Regions from separate parts of the Roseateles sp. SL47 genome, predicted to be linked through region 2. Evidence: riboswitches for the same ligand, from Rfam matches in the RefSeq annotation. Region 2 holds a riboswitch; each other region holds the start of a gene.
The links. A riboswitch is a leader RNA that binds a small molecule or an ion and turns the genes downstream of it on or off. The one in region 2 is predicted to bind cobalamin.
Positions count from the first base shown of each region.

Region 1 (5,368 bases), 2.4 Mb from region 2:
CGTCCTGATAGGGCACATAGCCCCATTGGTCCTTGGAGCCTGTGCTGCTGTAGGGCATGAATCCGAACAGCGGGGGGATCTGATCGTCCACCTTGATCTGGGTGCCAGGCAGCCAGCCGCCTGAGCCATCCGGAATGCCGTAGTCCGCCACGGCCAGGGCAGTCATGGAATTGACGCACGCAATGACGCGCTGGATGTCGCTGTAGGCCAGCATGCTCGCCACACCGGTGTTCTCCAGGCTGCCGCCATCCGCATAGCGGTTCACGGCCAGGTTGGCGGCGGGGCTAGCGACCGGCCACGAATCATAGGCAGGGATCAGGTCGTCCAGCGACGACAACGCCTGCAACGCCGCTTCGAGGTCGGGGTGGCCATTGGCCAGGAGCCTGGCCTGGGCCTGATGTCGAGCAGGCAGGTGTTGATCGATCCACTGATGCAGATGCGGATTGCGCAGGGCCAGATCCGTGTGGAACTTGGTTCGATCGTTCTGCCATTCCTTGATCTTTTCATGGACGTAGAAGGCGAACGCAGCGCTGCTGCAACCCATGATGTCGGTCAAGGACCACGGACGTTTCTGCCCCACCAACGCCTGGTTGTTGCGGCTGCCCAGGAAAATGGAGTTCACCGCGAAGGTCTCAATGCCACCACCACCCACCGGGAGCTCGTTGGCATCCGTGGCATCGGGGTGCCCCACCACGCCGCCAAAGAATCCGGTCGCCTGCACGGGAATCAAGGGCGCATCGGCCGCCGCGCTCGGGTTCTGGAGCATGCCCATGTTGCAGATCAGGAACGGCCGCTGGGTTCGTCCAGCCCCGGATGCAAACGTGTAGGTGGTGGTGTTGGCCAATGCTGGATTGTTTTCCCGGATTCGCGCCAGCGACGCTTCATTCGCCGTGAAGGTGTCGTTCGGCGCGTAGTTCTCGCCACTGGAGGCCAGTTGTTGAGGGTGAAGAATGTGGCTGGCAATCACCACCTGCCACAGGAGGTTGGCGGGCAGGGGATTGGCGGGATCCTCCCAGCGGGACAGGGCATAAAGCTCCAGCGCCGTGAGTGCGATGCCCTCGACCGAGAACATCTCCGAGGTCATGGCATAGCCCGCATTGCCCGGTGCGATGTCGCCAAGATCGATGGGATTCAGGGCGGACTGGTTGGCGTTGTAAACCCCCAGGAAATCGCGGTCACTGGTGCCGTCGGCGGGCAGGAACGCGTAGGGCACGCCTAGCCAGGAACCACCGGAGACACAGGAGAGGGCCGTTACCTGGGACAGGAGGCTTGCCCCGTTGAGCTGAAGATGGGAGAGGGCCCGCAGCTGTCCCATGGCCGCGCAGCAGGCCCGCGAACCGCCTCCGGACAGGCAGAGGCCCACGCCCGGCCTGGGGGTGTCGCTGGGTATGAATTGGCCCACTGACAGGGGCGGGGTGGGGGTGATGGCGGCTGTGGCGGTGTAGGTGCTCGTCATGTCGACCTCAGTGGATACGCGCCCCCCAATATCCCGGCGTTTTGACTGCCATGGAATCGGAAAAATGCTGAACTTGTCGCCTGTCTTGCTGTCCAGGGCCCATGGATGGGGGAGATGAAGGCTCGCTTACACTCCGCATCCGCCGACGGTGCCCTTTGAAGGGGCGGTCGGCGTCTTTCAGTCGAAGGTGCTTGACCGCTGGCCGGTCGGGTTAAACGGGAAACAGGTGCGCACGCTGTAGTGCAATGCCTGTGCTGCCCCCGCAACGGTCGGCGGTTGAAAGCGTCCTCAGATCGGTGTCCATCACCGGTAGCCACTGGGCCTCACGGCCTGGGAAGGTCAGGGCGCAGGGTCTGATTGCCTGGGTGCAACGGACTCAAGCCGCGAGCCCGGATACCGGCCTGCGACTGCTCCGGATGCTGCGGGGTGCGGCGCGCCGTCGAGGCTGCGCGCCCCATGCGCAGCCCGGGTCGCGCTCATTTCTCAGCATCAGCACCGACACGCCTGCGGGGACGCAGGTGGAAGGAATGATGAGAATGACGAGACTGAAGACACTGCCACGGATCTCCCCGTGGGCTCACGCTGCGAAAGCCCCTCATGGCGTGCGCATTCGCCCCAGCGTGCTGGCCGGCCTGCTCCTCACCAGCGCCTGTGCCTGGGCCGAGCCCGAAGCGGACAGCCCGGCGACCTCCAGCGCCGACACAACGGTGCAGAAACGCCTGGAGACGGTGCAAATCCAGGGGCGCCACTACGACAACGGCATCGGCAGCTCCGATGCGGCCTCCCAGGGGACCATCCGCGCTGAATTGCTCAAAAGCCGGCCCGCGCTGCGGCCGGGGGAAATTCTGGAGTTCGTGCCTGGGCTGATGGTGACCCAGCACAGCGGAGACGGCAAAGCCAACCAGTACTTTCTGCGCGGTTTCAATCTGGATCACGGCACCGACTTCGCCACCACGGTGAATGGCGTGCCGGTCAACATCCCCAGCCATGCGCATGGGCAGGGATATTCCGATCTGAACTTCCTGATTCCCGAACTGGTGGATCACATCGACTATCGGAAAGGCCCGTATTTCGCGCCCAATGGTGACTTCGCAGCGGCCGGGTCGGCGGACATCGTCTATCAACAGCGGATGGAGGCTCCCATGGTTTCGCTGGCCGGCGGGGAGGGGGGCTATCGAAGGGGCCTGGCGGCAGGCTCCGCTGACCTGGGGGCGGGTGTCCAGTGGCTGGGGGCGGTGGAGCTGATGCGCAATGACGGCCCCTGGACACTCGCGGAAGACCTGAATCGGCGCAACCTCGTGCTGAGTCTGTCCCGCCGTGCAGGGCTTGATCGCTGGAGCGTCAGCCTGATGGACTATCACGCGGACTGGCGCTCGACCGACCAGGTGCCGCAGCGCCTTATCGATGCCGGCACCTGGCAGGGGCGTCCGTTTGGCCGGTTTGATGCTGTCGACCCGAGTGATGGAGGTCGCACGCGGCGGACCAGCCTGTCGGCGGAGTGGGTGCACGATGAAGAGGGCCAACGCAGCCAGGTGGCGGTTTACGCCATGGACTATGAACTGGCCCTGTTCTCCAACTTCACCTACGCGCTGGAGCGGCCCGAGACCGGCGATCAGTCTTCCCAGCAGGATGACCGCCAGGTGTATGGGCTGCGGGCCAGCCATGCTGTGGACCACACGCTGGGCCACTGGCCAGCCCGGACCGAAGTGGGGCTGCAGGTGCGCCAGGACCGCGCCCGGGTGGGCCTGTTCCAGACCGAGGAGCGTGTGGTCACCGAAGTCACCCGCGAAGACCGGATCCGCGAGACGCTTGTGGGCCTCTACGGACAGACGAGCCTGGAGCTGTCGCCCTGGGCCCGCATGGTGGTGGGGGTCCGGGCGGACCAGGGGCGGTTCCGGGTGACCCCGATCGCCGGTGACGCCGCTGCTGGTGACGCCGCTGCTGGTGACGCCGCTGCTGGTGACGCCGCTGCTGGTAGTGCGCGCCAGACGCTGGCCTCTCCGAAATTCTCACTGGTGCTGGGGCCCTGGGCTCGCACCGAGGTCTTTCTGAACGCGGGGCGCGGATTCCATAGCAACGATGCCCGCGGCGTGACGGCGGCTGTGGATCCCGCACCGGGACTGGTGAAAGCCCGGGGCTATGAACTGGGGCTGCGCAGCGAATGGTGGCCGGGCTTGCAAAGCTCCCTGGCGCTGTGGAAGCTCGACTTCGATTCAGAGCTTGTCTATGTGGGGGACGCAGGCGCGACCGAGGCCAATCGCCCCAGCCGGCGACGGGGGATTGAATGGAACAACCGTTATGTGCCGGTGCCCTGGCTGTTGATTGACGCGGACTTCGCCTGGACGCATGCCCGTTTTGCCGATGCCGACCCTGCCGGCAATCGCATCCCGAATGCGGTCGATCAGGTGGCCACTCTGGGATTCACCCTGAGCGAGTTGGGCCCCTGGTCCACCAGCTTGAACTGGCGCTATCTTGGCAGCGCCGCGCTGGTGGAGGACAACAGCGTACGCTCCCACTCGTCACTGACGACCAATCTGCGTGTCAGCCGACGCTTTGGCCCCAAGACGGAGGTGTCGCTGGACGTGTTCAACCTGATGGATCGGAAGGTCAACGACATCGAATACTTCTATGAGTCTCGACTGCCGGGGGAAGCGGCGCCGGTGGCGGATCGGCATGTGCATCCGGCTGAGCCGCGCACGCTGCGGCTGACCCTGCGCCGCAGCTTCTGACTCACGCCGTGTACGGACGCACCGGCCCGGGCACGCTCAAGCAGCCTGCCTGGGCGGGCTCCACAAGCGCAGTACCTTCTGCAGTGCGAAAGCCCCTGCGGCGGCCAGCAACAGCGCAACCAGCCACGTGAGAGACGTGCTGCCAGCAGAGTCGTCTGCAGCCGATGTGTCGGTGCCACTGCTCAACAGATAGACGCTGGTGTTGAGCGCGGCGTGTAATGCCATGCAGGGCAGCAAAGAACGGCCCCGTTCATACAGCAGCCCCAGCAGCAGGCCGAGGAAGAAGGCCAGACAGAATTGATAGATGTTGAGGTGGGCCACGCCAAAGAAAAGGGCGGAGTAACCAATGGCCCGAGCGCGTGGATAGAGCTGGAGAAAGCCGCGCAGCAGCACACCCCGGAAGAACATCTCTTCCACCACCGGCGCCACCACACAGACCGCCAGGGCCATGGGCAGGGATTGGAAGTTCATGGCGCTGAACGTGGCCACTTCATAGGCAGACAGCGGCAGCAGGGACTGCAATGCGCTGATCAGCGTGGTGTCCAACAGCAGGATCAGCGGGGTGAGCAGGAGTACCGGCGGCACCACAAGCACCAGCGTGGGCAGCCACGGTGTGCCGCCCGGCTGGATCAGGTCGCGAAAGGCACAGCCCTGAAGGTGCATGGCCACGGAAATGACAATGCCGTTGCCCAGCACCGTCACCAGCACCGACATCTGCTCACCCGTAAGACCCAGGCTGTTGCGGGCGTCGTAGAACGCTGCACTGAGCAGATATTCCAAGACCAGGGTGGCCAGCAACAGCAGGGCGGCTTGCAGGGCGGTAGGGAACGGTGATCGATTGTTGTGCATGGGCGCTCTCAGGGCAGCTTCTCTCTGTGGGTCCGCGCTAGGGCGGCGGCAGAAGATAGCAGACCTGATGCGGCCAGCCGTGAGGTGCTGTGCATACGTCGGCTGCCCGGCGCCGGGATCCGGGATCCGGGATCCGGGATCCGCGGGATCCGGGCGGGCACGCGTCACCCAGCGCATGACCTCATGCGTAAAGCTGATTTGGCGGGCTGGAGGCGTCCCTTTAGCCTCTCACGATCCCCAACGCCGGAGCATCGAATGTCCCAGCCCGACTCGTCCACGCCAGTGTCCTCCTGGCGTTTCGAAACCCTCTCCATCCACGGTGGTTATTCCCCCG
Region 1 covers NZ_CP113068.1:4,425,166-4,430,533, reverse strand. Annotated here, with positions in the region: gene OU995_RS19210 (hypothetical protein) at 1-1,456, opposite strand, end outside; cobalamin riboswitch at 1,625-1,876, shown strand; gene OU995_RS19205 (TonB-dependent receptor) at 1,993-4,185, shown strand; gene OU995_RS19200 (CPBP family intramembrane glutamic endopeptidase) at 4,222-5,034, opposite strand; gene OU995_RS19195 (O-acetylhomoserine aminocarboxypropyltransferase/cysteine synthase family protein) at 5,290-5,368, shown strand, end outside.
Region 1: it holds a riboswitch for cobalamin, as region 2 does, so the genes downstream of both, OU995_RS19205 (TonB-dependent receptor) here and OU995_RS01625 (energy-coupling factor ABC transporter permease) in region 2, are expected to answer to the same signal.

Region 2 (5,368 bases):
TCGACGAGCGAGCCGGCAAACAGCACGGCGCCCGCCTGGGCGAGCAGCTTCTGGCCCTTGACGGTGATGAGTTCGGGATCGCCCGGGCCGGCCCCGACGAACCAGACGGTGCCTGGCATGTCAGCCTTCATGGAGTGCGCTTTCTTGAGAATGGGAGAGCGGCTGCGCACGCAGGGTGTGCAGCAGTCGGTCGATGGAGCGGGGCACGGGTTGCGCCGGCAGCAGGCCCTGGCGGACCAGCTCCGCATGCAAGGCCATCACCGGCGGGGGGGACTGGCCGACGTCCCGCCAGGCTTGCGGCTGTGCCAGCAGCGTTTCCACCGGGGCCGACAGTCGGCACTGGCCGGCCGTCATGACGTGGATCTCGTCGGCCCAGTCAGCGGCGAAGCTGGCGTCATGGGTGGAGAGCAACACCGTGACGCCTTGCGACACCAGCCTGTCCAGCAGGCGCTGGAGGTCTTGCTGCATGGGCAGGTCCAGGCCGGCCATCGGCTCGTCCAGCACCAGCAGTTGGGGCCGCATGGCCAGTACCCCGGCCAGGCACACCCGCTTTTTCTGGCCGAAGCTGAGGTGATGCACGGGGGTGCGCGCGTGGGCCTGCATGCCGACGGCGTGCAAGGCCTCGGAGACGCGCTCGCGGACCTCCCGCTCCTTCAATCCGAGGTTGAGCGGGCCGAAGGACACGTCCTCTTCCACATGCGCCGCGAACAACTGGCGGTCCGGATTCTGGAAGACCAGACCGACCTGCTGGCGCAGCGCGCGCAGCCCTTCACGGCCATGGTCGACGCCCCGGCCTTGCCAGCACAAGCGGCCAGCATCGGGTTTCAGCAGACCGTTGAGGTGCTGCATCAGGGTGGTCTTGCCCGCGCCATTGGGGCCCAGCAACGCGTTGCGGCTACCCGCACGCAAGGCGAGGCTGCAGTCACGCAGCCCGGCCGTGCCGTCGGGATACAGATAGGTGGCGGACACCAGCTCGATCAGCGGATTCATGCGGCGCTCCCGCTGCCGGCGCCTGCGGCACCGACCCACGCCGCGCCCGCGATCAACACCAATCCACCCAGCACGGCGACGGCGCATTGCAGCCGCCAGCGCGGATAGCTGGCGGGCAGCACACGGAGTTCGCCATTGAAGTTGCGGGCATCCGCAGCCGCCTGCAGCGCACTGGCGCGGGCCCAGATCTGCACCGCCATCCGGCTGATCAGCAGTGCGCTGGATCGCAAGGCCTGACGGCGTCCGCCATAACCGAGCCGCGCACGCTGCGCGGTCAGGCCGTCCTGCATCGCTTCGGCCAGCACCGCCTGCATGCGGTAGGCCAGGGCCATCAGATCCAGCAGCAGGGCCGGCACATGCAGCCGGCGCAGCAGCCCCAGCAGATCGCCCAGCGGCGTGGTGAGGACCAGCAGCAGCAGGGTGGTGCACAAGGCTGCGGCACGGCTGACAATCATGGCCACCTGAGGCAGCAACTCGGGCGCGAGCCGCCAATGCAGACCGCTGTTCCCAGGAGCCAGCGTCACCAGCATCGTCAGGCAGGAGATGCACAGAAAGCCCAGCGGCGCCAGCGCCACTTTCAGATAGGCCTGCATCGGAACGCCCGCCGCCACCACAGTGAGTGTGGCCATCAGACCCGCGAGCGCGAGGGTGGTCCAAGGGGACGCAGCCAGCCAGGCCGCCGCCATGGCGCCGCCACAGAACAGGGCCTTGGCCGACGGCGCCAGGGGGCGCCACCGGCTGGCATAGGCCAGACGCTCAATGCTCACGGCGACCGTTCTGAGTGGGCGAGGGCATTCCTTCAGCGTCGACATCGGGCCGCCGGTCATGGGCCACGGAGATGCGCAGCTCCGCTGCGGCATCGACCGCATCTGCCGTATTGTCCGTAGCGGTGGCCGTACCCACCACATGGCCAGCAGTGGCAGCCTTTGCCGCCGCCGCACGTGCCCGCGACAGACCCAACCAATAACCGATCACCCCGGCGCCCGCTGCCGCCTGCAACGCAAACAGCAAGGACGCGATTTCATTGCTGGACGGTTCCAGCACCGGGCTGAACCAGGGTTTGTAATCCGGTGCGATCTGCGTGATGGCTTGCTGGGCACGGCTGTCCGCCCCTTCAAACAGCTCCCCTTCCGCGCCGCTGGCATTCGCCGGAGCCTTGCTCACCCACATCAGTGGGAGCGCCGTCAGTGCAAGCACCGCTGCCCACATCGTCCAGGTCGCGACCCGGCTCATTGGGGTGGCCGGCGCCTCGCTCATCGTCTCACTCACGCCATCCGATATCGGTGGGCGGATGCGCTGGCTCATGGTGCCGCCCTCCGCGCATGGGCCAGCACCGGCATGAGCCGCAGCTCACGCGCATTGAATTGCGCCATGGCATTCACGACCAACACCGTCAACAGCCCTTCGGTGATGGCCAGCGGCAGCTGGGTCAGCGCAAAGATGCCGGCGAATTTTTCGAAGGACAGCAGCACACCGCCCACCGGGTCCGGAAATGCCAGCGCCAGTTGCAGCGACGTGGTGACATAGGTGGCGAGGTCCCCCAGGCAGGCCGCCAGGAAGACGCACAGGCTGCGCCCCATCCCCAGCGCACAGCCCAGGCGGAACACACCGTACGCCACAAAGGGCCCCACGATGGCCATCGAAAAAACATTCGCCCCGAGCGTGGTCAAGCCGCCATGCGCCAGCAGCAGGGCCTGGAACAGCAGCACCACAAACCCCACCGGCACCATGGCCGCAGGCCCGAACAGCAGGGCCCCCAACCCCACGCCGGTGGGATGCGAACAACTGCCGGTGACCGAAGGCAGCTTCAGCGCCGACAGCAGGAAGGCAAACGCGGCACTGACGCCGAGCAGCATGCGGTGCTCGGGATGGGCGCGCAGGCGGCGGCCCATGGAGGCCAGGCCCCAGGCCAGAAAGGGTGCGGACGCCACCGTCCACGCAAGCGCATGCTTGAAAGGCAGGAAGCCCTCCATGATGTGCATTCGATACCTCCCGTCGAATGGTTCAAACTCGACACCAATCACGGGAGCTACGGCGGCAACATCAGCAACCACAAGGCCATCAAGGGCGGTGCGGTACCGACAGCGGCTTCCCTCGCCCCGGGGAATGGTGCTGACATCTCGCCATCGGGCCGGTATTCTGGCTCGCCGTCATCCTTGCCTGCGCCTTCCCGTGACATTCACAGTGGCTGGTATGCAGGTTCGTCTGGCTTACAGCAGCGGGGGCTGCACCGGACTGGTGGTGGGGCCTTGCGATCCCACCACGTCACCGGTTTCCCGTTTAACGCTCTTCCCCATCGGAAAGAACGCACCCAAGGCGAGGCGGATGTTAACCGCTTCGGGCGGTGGCGGGCATCTCGATCAACCCGCGACGCGGAATTGCTCGGTCACCGCCGCACCTTCCATGGCCGGGTCCGACACTGACGGCTGGCCGGTCTCGATGTGGCCCGCAAAGCGGCGCAGGAAGTCCGCCTGGCCGCCCACACGCACCGAGACGTCATACCAGTGGGCGCTGGTGGACACCGGAATCCGCAGTACGCTGCTGCTGCGTGACGGCACATTCACCGTCTGCGCCGGGACTTGCCGGTACTTGTTGTGTACCAGGGTGAAGCTGGCAGCCACCGGGCCGGTGTTGGTGAGCGTGAGCACCAGTTCACCGCTGGCCGGCTCGGCGCGGGCTCCCACATCCGGGTTGGGCTGGCCGGCGGCGGCCGCGCGTCGGGCATTGCCTGCCAGGTGGCGATGGAAGCCGTTGGGGCCCATCACCCACAGGTCGTAGGCACCACTGCTGGCCGGCGTGAAGCTGCCGGTGAGCTGCTTGCCCGGTTCCACCGTGTAGCGGCGTGGCAGCTCCGGGAGACGCAGGCGGTCGTACACATGGAACACCGCAGCGGCGCGGCCGGTGTTCTCGAAGTTCAGAGCGACGGTGGAGGCCCCCAGCGCGGCGGCCGGTGCAATCCGGGCGCTGACCTGCAGGTCATAAGGCAGTGGCCGTGCGGGCCGCACACCCGTGGCCTGGCTCGGTGCAACCACGCTGCCGGGAAGGACCGGGGTGGTGGTGCCGGGCAGCGCGCGGGCCCGGTTTGCCAGTGCGATGGTGGTGGGCAGCTTGGAGAAGAATTCGCTGTCCTCCGGGTCGGCGAAGTTGAAGCAGGAGGTCAGGTCACCGGCCACGGCGCGGCGCCAGGCGCTGATGTTGGGCTCCATCACGCCGAAGCGGGCCTCCACAAAGCGCAGGAAGGAGGTGTGGTCCGCCACCTGGGAGTTCACCCAGCCACCCTTGCTCCAGGGTGAGATCACATACATCGGCACACGCGGGCCCATGCCGTAGGGGCGGTGCAGGGTCTGCGGTGCGGAGCCATTCAGAATCTCGTGGTACTCACCGGTCGTGTCCACCGTGGAGGCACCCGCGAGCAGGGCCTTGGCGGGGTCCGCATCCCAGGCCACATACGACGGTGCGGCCGGGGGCGGCACATGGTCGAAGAAGCCGTCGTTTTCATCGAAGTTGACGAACAGCACGGTCTTGCTCCAGACCTCCGGATTGGCGGTCAGCGCATCCAGCACCTTGGCGGTGTAGTCCGCGCCCTGGGCGGGGCTGGACGGGCCGGGATGCTCGGAACCCTCGGCGGTGGCCACGATCCACGACACCTGCGGCAGGCGGTTGTTCAGCACGTCCTCGCGCAGCAGGTCCAGGTCGCGCGTGGAAATGCCGCGGTCTTTCAGGGCCTGTGAATATCCCGGGCGCTGATACCAACCGTCGCGGAAGACCTTGAAGCCGGCCAGCGAGTTGTCCGTGAAGTTGTCGTCCATGTTCTGGTAGACCTGCCAGCTGATGCCGGCGGCCTGCAGACGCTCGGGATAGGTCGTCCAGGTGTAGTCATCGGCGGGATTGGCGTTGAACCAATCGTGGCTGTTGTCGGTGGACGGGCCATTGCCTTTGCGCAGCGGGTCATTGGTGCCGGTCCAGAGAAAGAGCCGGTTGGTGTTGGTGCCCGTCTGTGTGGCGCAGTGGTAGGCGTCGCAGAGCGTGAAGGCATTCGCCAGCGCGTACTGGAAGGGCAGGTCGGCCGACTGGTAATGCCCCATCGAATGGTTCTGCTTGGCGCGCGGCCAGGCATTCATGCGGCCCTGGTCCCAGGCAGCCTGGGCATCGGTCCAGGAGTGGGGCGTGCCGCTCACCCGCATCACCGAAAAGTTCTGGGTGGTGTTGAGGTGGAAGGGCGCAATCGCCGGCACGGCGGTGCCGGCCACGGTGGGTTGCGTCCAGACGGTCTTGCCGACGATGCCGGCGGCCGGTTGATCCGCGACCGGGATCGGGAACGGATCGGCAAAACCACGCACGCCGTTGAGCGTGCCGAAGTAATGGTCAAACGACCGGT
Region 2 covers NZ_CP113068.1:402,304-407,671, reverse strand. Annotated here, with positions in the region: gene cobM (precorrin-4 C(11)-methyltransferase) at 1-119, opposite strand, end outside; gene OU995_RS01640 (energy-coupling factor ABC transporter ATP-binding protein) at 121-990, opposite strand; gene OU995_RS01635 (CbiQ family ECF transporter T component) at 987-1,757, opposite strand; gene OU995_RS01630 (energy-coupling factor ABC transporter substrate-binding protein) at 1,747-2,295, opposite strand; gene OU995_RS01625 (energy-coupling factor ABC transporter permease) at 2,292-2,972, opposite strand; cobalamin riboswitch at 3,102-3,320, opposite strand; gene OU995_RS01620 (phosphocholine-specific phospholipase C) at 3,351-5,368, opposite strand, start outside.

Region 3 (5,368 bases), 500 kb from region 2:
GTCGCGGGGCCTTCAACCGGAATGCCATGGGGGCATTTCGTCACATTGGAGCAAGTTATGAAATTCGTCGCTTTTGAGCGCAAGCTGCAGGGGACCGGAGCGAGCCGCCGCCTGCGTCACGCCGGCAAGGTGCCCGGTATTGTGTACGGTGCTGGTGAGCCCGCTTCCATCGAGCTGGACCACAACGCCCTGTTCCACGCCCTGAAGAAGGAAGCTTTCCACAGCTCCCTGCTGGACATGGAACTGAACGGCGCCACCACCAAGGTGCTGCTGCGTGACTACCAGATGCACCCGTACAAGCAGCAAGTGCTGCACGTGGACTTCCAGCGCGTGGACGCCACCACCAAGATCACCAAGAAGGTGCCGCTGCACTTCGTGGGTGAAGCCGAATCGCCGGCTGTGAAGACCGACAAGGGCACCGTGAACCACGTGGTGACCGAGCTGGAAATCACCTGCCTGGCCCAGCAGCTGCCCGAGTTCATCGAAGTTGACCTGAGCAACCTGACCATGGGTCACTCGGTGCACGTGAACGACCTGAAGCTGGCCAACCACATCAAGATCGTCACCCACGGCAAGCCGAACCCCGTGATCGCCACGCCGGTGCCGCCGGTGGTGGAAGAGATCGTGGTCGCCGCAGCTCCGGCTCCGGAAGCCAAGGGCAAGAAGAAGAAGTAATCTTCTTGCGGTTCCCCCCAAGGGAACGCCCTCTTCAGAGGGCAGCAGAGGCCCCGCTCAGCGGGGCCTTTTTCATGCCCGCTCCACTCGATAATCACCCCATGATTCGACTCTTTGTTGGCCTGGGCAATCCCGGCACCGAATACGAAGACACCCGCCACAACGCCGGGTTCTGGTGGATCGACACGCTGGCACGCGGCCTCGGGGCCACGCTGCAGGCGGACCGCAACTACCACGGCCTGGTGGCCCGGGTGAACAACGCGCCGGGCGCGGCCGGTCCCATCTGGCTGCTGCAACCGATGACCTACATGAATCTGTCGGGCAAGTCGGTGGCGGCCTTGGCCCGATTCTTCAAGATCGCCCCCGAGCAGATCCTCGCCATCCATGACGAGCTGGACATCCCCCCGGGCGAGATGAAGTTCAAGCAAGGCGGCGGCAACGGGGGCCACAACGGCTTGAAGGACATGCAGGCGCAACTGGGCTCGCCCAACTTCTGGCGCCTGCGGCTGGGCATCGGTCATCCGGGCCACAAGGCAGAGGTGGCCAACTATGTGCTGCGCAAGCCCCCGCTGGCCGAACGGCAGTTGATCGACGACTGCATCGGCAAGTCCATGGAGGCGCTGCCCTACATGCTGCAAGGCGAGTTGGCCAAGGCGCTCACCAAGATCCATGCCAAACCGCCGCGGCCGAAGCCGCCGCGGCCGGAACCGGGCGCTGGCAAGGAATCTGGCGCTGGCAAGGGCTCGGACACCAGCCAAGCATCAGCGGCTGAGAAGGCATCGGGGGGGGACAAGGCGCTCGGCGCCGCGAGGGGATCCCATACTGGTCAGGCATCGGACGACCATAAGGGCGACCATAAGGGCGACCCCAAGGTCAACAACAAGGGTGACCACATGGCCGGCCACCAGGCCGAAAGCCAGGCTCAAAGCCAAGCCCAGAGCCAAGCCGAAAACCAAGCCGACAGCCAGGCCGAGCACCAGGCCGACCACCGGGGCGACCACCGGGGCGAAAAGCCAGGCCCACACAGCGTCTGACGCCATGCGCCCCACCCGTCTCTTCCTGACCGCCCTGCTGTCCGCAGCCTTGCTGGGCGCACCAGGGGCGGGGTGGGCGCAGGACCGGACCCAACGCTACTACCGCTGCGGCCCCAAAGGCCAGGACTTGCGCGACACCCCCTGCCCGGCCGGTGCGGCTGGCAGCGCGGTTGATCTGCCGGAAGACACGGTCACGCCCGATCAAGTGCGTGCGGCTCGTCAGCGCACTCAGCAGGAAGCCAGAGACCTGGACACGCTGCAGCGGGCCCGGGAGAAATCCGATGCGCAGGCGCGCACGGGGGCGGCGGGCATCAACGGGCTGAGCACCTTGCGGCCCAGCGCTGAACCAGCGTCGCGTCAGGCGCGGGACAAACCCAAGCCCAAGCCGCCGAAGGGGCCGGCAGCGCCGAAGCCCCCAAAGCAGCCGAAGCCGCCCAAAGAGCCCAAAGAGCCCAAAGAGCCCAAAGAGCCTAAGGAGTCTAAAGCCCCCAAGGCACCAAAAGCTCCCAAGACCCAGGAGTCGCAAAACGGGGCTCAGGCGTCCGACCCGCCCAAGCAGTCAGTTGGCGCCAGCAAACCCAAGGCACCCAAGAGCCCAAGGCGACCCAAAAATCCCGAGGCACTGGCGGAGGGCCAAGCACCGTAGCACCCGGTCCCAAGCCTCTACCTCTGCCTCTGCCTCTGCCTCTTCCTATTCCTCTGCCACTGTCCAGCCCCGACCCCCTGCCCGTTAGAATGCGCCTTGTTGGTGCTCGTGCAGGCATTGCGCCTGTGCAGTTAAACGGGAATCAGGAAGCCGATGCTCCATCGGAGCGTCAGCCAACCTGAGCTGTCCCCGCAACGGTAAGTGGCCGCCGGCCCTGCCGATCACAGGCACGCGTTGTGGCCGCCCTTTCTTGATGACGGGGCCTCTGGCCCGACGCGGGTCTGTGCTCAGCCTCCGGCACTGTCTGTCCTCATGTCCACTGGTGCTCGCACTGGGAAGGACGCAGGCATCGCGCCACCAGCCCGGATACCGGCCAACAGGAGGCCAGTTGCGCAAGCGGCTGGCCGTGTCACGGGTGCCTGCGGGGAAGCTGGCGTCCGTATCGCCTGCTGATTGCCTACATGTCCCGCTGTTTCCTGAGCGTCCGGCCCCGCGCCCGCTCGCTGCTTGCGCTTGCCCCTCTCACACTGGGCTGCACGCTGGCCGCTCATGCGCTCGCCGCTGACACGTCTGCTGCAGCTTCTGCGGTAGCCACCTCGGCTGTTTCGACAGCGGCTTCTAATGCGGCTTCTAATGCCGCTTCCTCGGCTGCTTCCACTGCTACTTCAACTGCTGCTTCTACTGCCGCCTCCATTTCGGCTCCCACCGTTGCTACGACAGCAGCTGTTGACGCCACACCGACCGACGTCGCCGCGAACGCCTCCCGCTCCACGAACACCACCTTGCCGCTTGCATCGCCGTCCCACAAGCTCGACGAAGTCACCGTCACCGGCTCCCGAAGCCCCATGCGCCTGGCCGATGTGCTGGGGGACCTGACCCTGATCAGCCGCGCCGACATCGAGAAGCAGGGCTATGGAAGCCTGCCGGATCTGCTGCGCAATGTGGCCGGCATAGAAATGACCCGCAACGGCAGCGCTGGCGCCAACACCAGCCTCTTTGTGCGCGGCGCCGAAACCCGTCACACCGTGGTGTTGATCGACGGCGTACGCATCGACTCCCAATCCACCGGCGGCGCGGACTGGCAGAACATTCCCCTGTCTCAGATCGACCGGGTCGAAGTACTCAAGGGCCCCGCCAGCGCCTTGTATGGCTCCGACGCCATCGGCGGCGTGGTGCAGATCTTCACCCGCCGCGGCAATGGCCGCACGCAGGTGGAACTGGGCATCGGTGCCGGCAACCTGGGCACCAGCCGAGCGGATGCCAGCATCACCGGGGGCACCCGCCAGTTCGACTATGCCGCCACCCTGGCGGTGGACCGCGGCACCGGCTTCAACAACTATGTACGCACCGGCACCAGCAGCTCCAATCCGGACAAGGACGGCTGGCGCAACTACAGCGGCAGCCTGCGGCTGGGCGGACAACTCAGCGCCGACCATCGCCTGGAGGCCGTGGCCTTCAAGAGCCGCACCAACAGCGCTTACGACGCCAGCAAAACGGCGGACGACCGCAACATCACCACCACCGAAGCCGGCCGCCTGGCCTGGACCGGGCAATGGTCGACCGCCCTCTCCACCGAGCTGAGCCTGTCCGAATCCCGTTCCGAGCTTGAAACCAAGCCGACGTCCCTCTACCTCACCCAGACCCGGCTGCGCACCGCCACACTGCAGAGCTTCTACCGGCTGGACGAGCATCAGCAGATCAACGCCCTGCTGGAACGGCGTGAAGACCGTTTGGTCAACGGCAGTCTGGTCCGCCAGGGCAAGGACACCCGCAGCGACAACGCCGTAGGCCTGAGCTATCTGCTCACCGCAGGCGCCGCCAGCCTGCAGGTGCATGGCCGGCATGACGATGACCAGCAGTTCGGCGGCGCCAACACCGGCACGCTGGCGGCGGGTTATCGGTTGGGCGCCGGCTGGCGGGCCACCGCTTCGGCCGGCAACGCCTTCCGCGCGCCCACGCTCTACCAGCGCGGCAGCATCTATGGTCCGGACCTCAGCCAGCCCGGCGTGGAGGCCCTGCGTCCCGAGCGGGCCCACAGCGGGGAACTGGGCCTTCACTGGTCCGACGACCGTTACGACCTCGGCATCACCACCTACCGCAACAAGGTGCGCGACCTGATCGCCTTTGGTGCGGCCGGCACCTGCCCCTCGAGCACCGGCTGTTATGGCAACGTCTCCCGCGCCACGCTGCGTGGCACCAGCCTGAAGGCCGGCGCCCAGCTCGGCATGGTGCATCTCAGCGGACATCTGGATTTCAGCGACCCGACCGACGACAGCACCGGCAACACCCTCATCCGCCGCGCACGCCGCTTCGGCAGCCTGCGGGCCGACACCCAACTGGCCGCATGGACCCTGGGCGCGACCTTGCAGGCGTCCGGTAAGCGCTGGAATGACGCCACCAACAAGACGCGTCTGGGCGGATATGGGCTCGTGAATCTCGACGTGCAACGCAGCATCACCCGGGACTGGCGGGTGCAGTTGAACATCGACAATGCCTTCAACCGCAGCTACCAGACAACCACCTACTACGCCCAGGCGCCACGCACCTGGATGCTGACCCTTCGGTATGCGCCTTCGTTCTGACTTCCACATCCCCACTGCACCGTGCCGGATTCCGGCCCGACAGCGGTAAGCCCAAGGACCTCTCTCATGGCGGCACATCAGCTCATCGTCGGCGGCCAGCGCAGCGGCAAGTCGCGGCAGGCCGAGCGGCTGGCGCAACGGTGGCTGGCCACGCCCGGTCACCAGGTCAGCATCATCGCCACCGCATTGGCCCATGACGAGGAGATGCGGCAGCGCATCGCACACCATCAGGCGGAGCGGCCCAAGGGCTTTGAAACGCTGGAGGAGCCCTTGCAGTTGAGCGAGGCCCTGCGGCAGCACGCCTCTCCCCGTCGCCTGTTGGTGGTGGACTGCCTGACGCTGTGGCTCACCAACTGGCTGATGCCGATGACCGGCGAGCCGCGCCTGGAGGACTGGCGCACCGAATGCGCCGCCTTGCAGCAGTTGCTGCC
Region 3 covers NZ_CP113068.1:6,292,621-6,297,988, forward strand. Annotated here, with positions in the region: gene OU995_RS27065 (50S ribosomal protein L25/general stress protein Ctc) at 58-675, shown strand; partial or broken gene pth (aminoacyl-tRNA hydrolase) at 777-1,391, shown strand; gene OU995_RS27075 (hypothetical protein) at 1,714-2,355, shown strand; cobalamin riboswitch at 2,439-2,748, shown strand; gene OU995_RS27080 (hypothetical protein) at 2,903-3,184, opposite strand; gene OU995_RS27085 (TonB-dependent receptor plug domain-containing protein) at 3,201-4,937, shown strand; gene cobU (bifunctional adenosylcobinamide kinase/adenosylcobinamide-phosphate guanylyltransferase) at 5,004-5,368, shown strand, end outside.
Region 3: it holds a riboswitch for cobalamin, as region 2 does, so the genes downstream of both, OU995_RS27085 (TonB-dependent receptor plug domain-containing protein) here and OU995_RS01625 (energy-coupling factor ABC transporter permease) in region 2, are expected to answer to the same signal.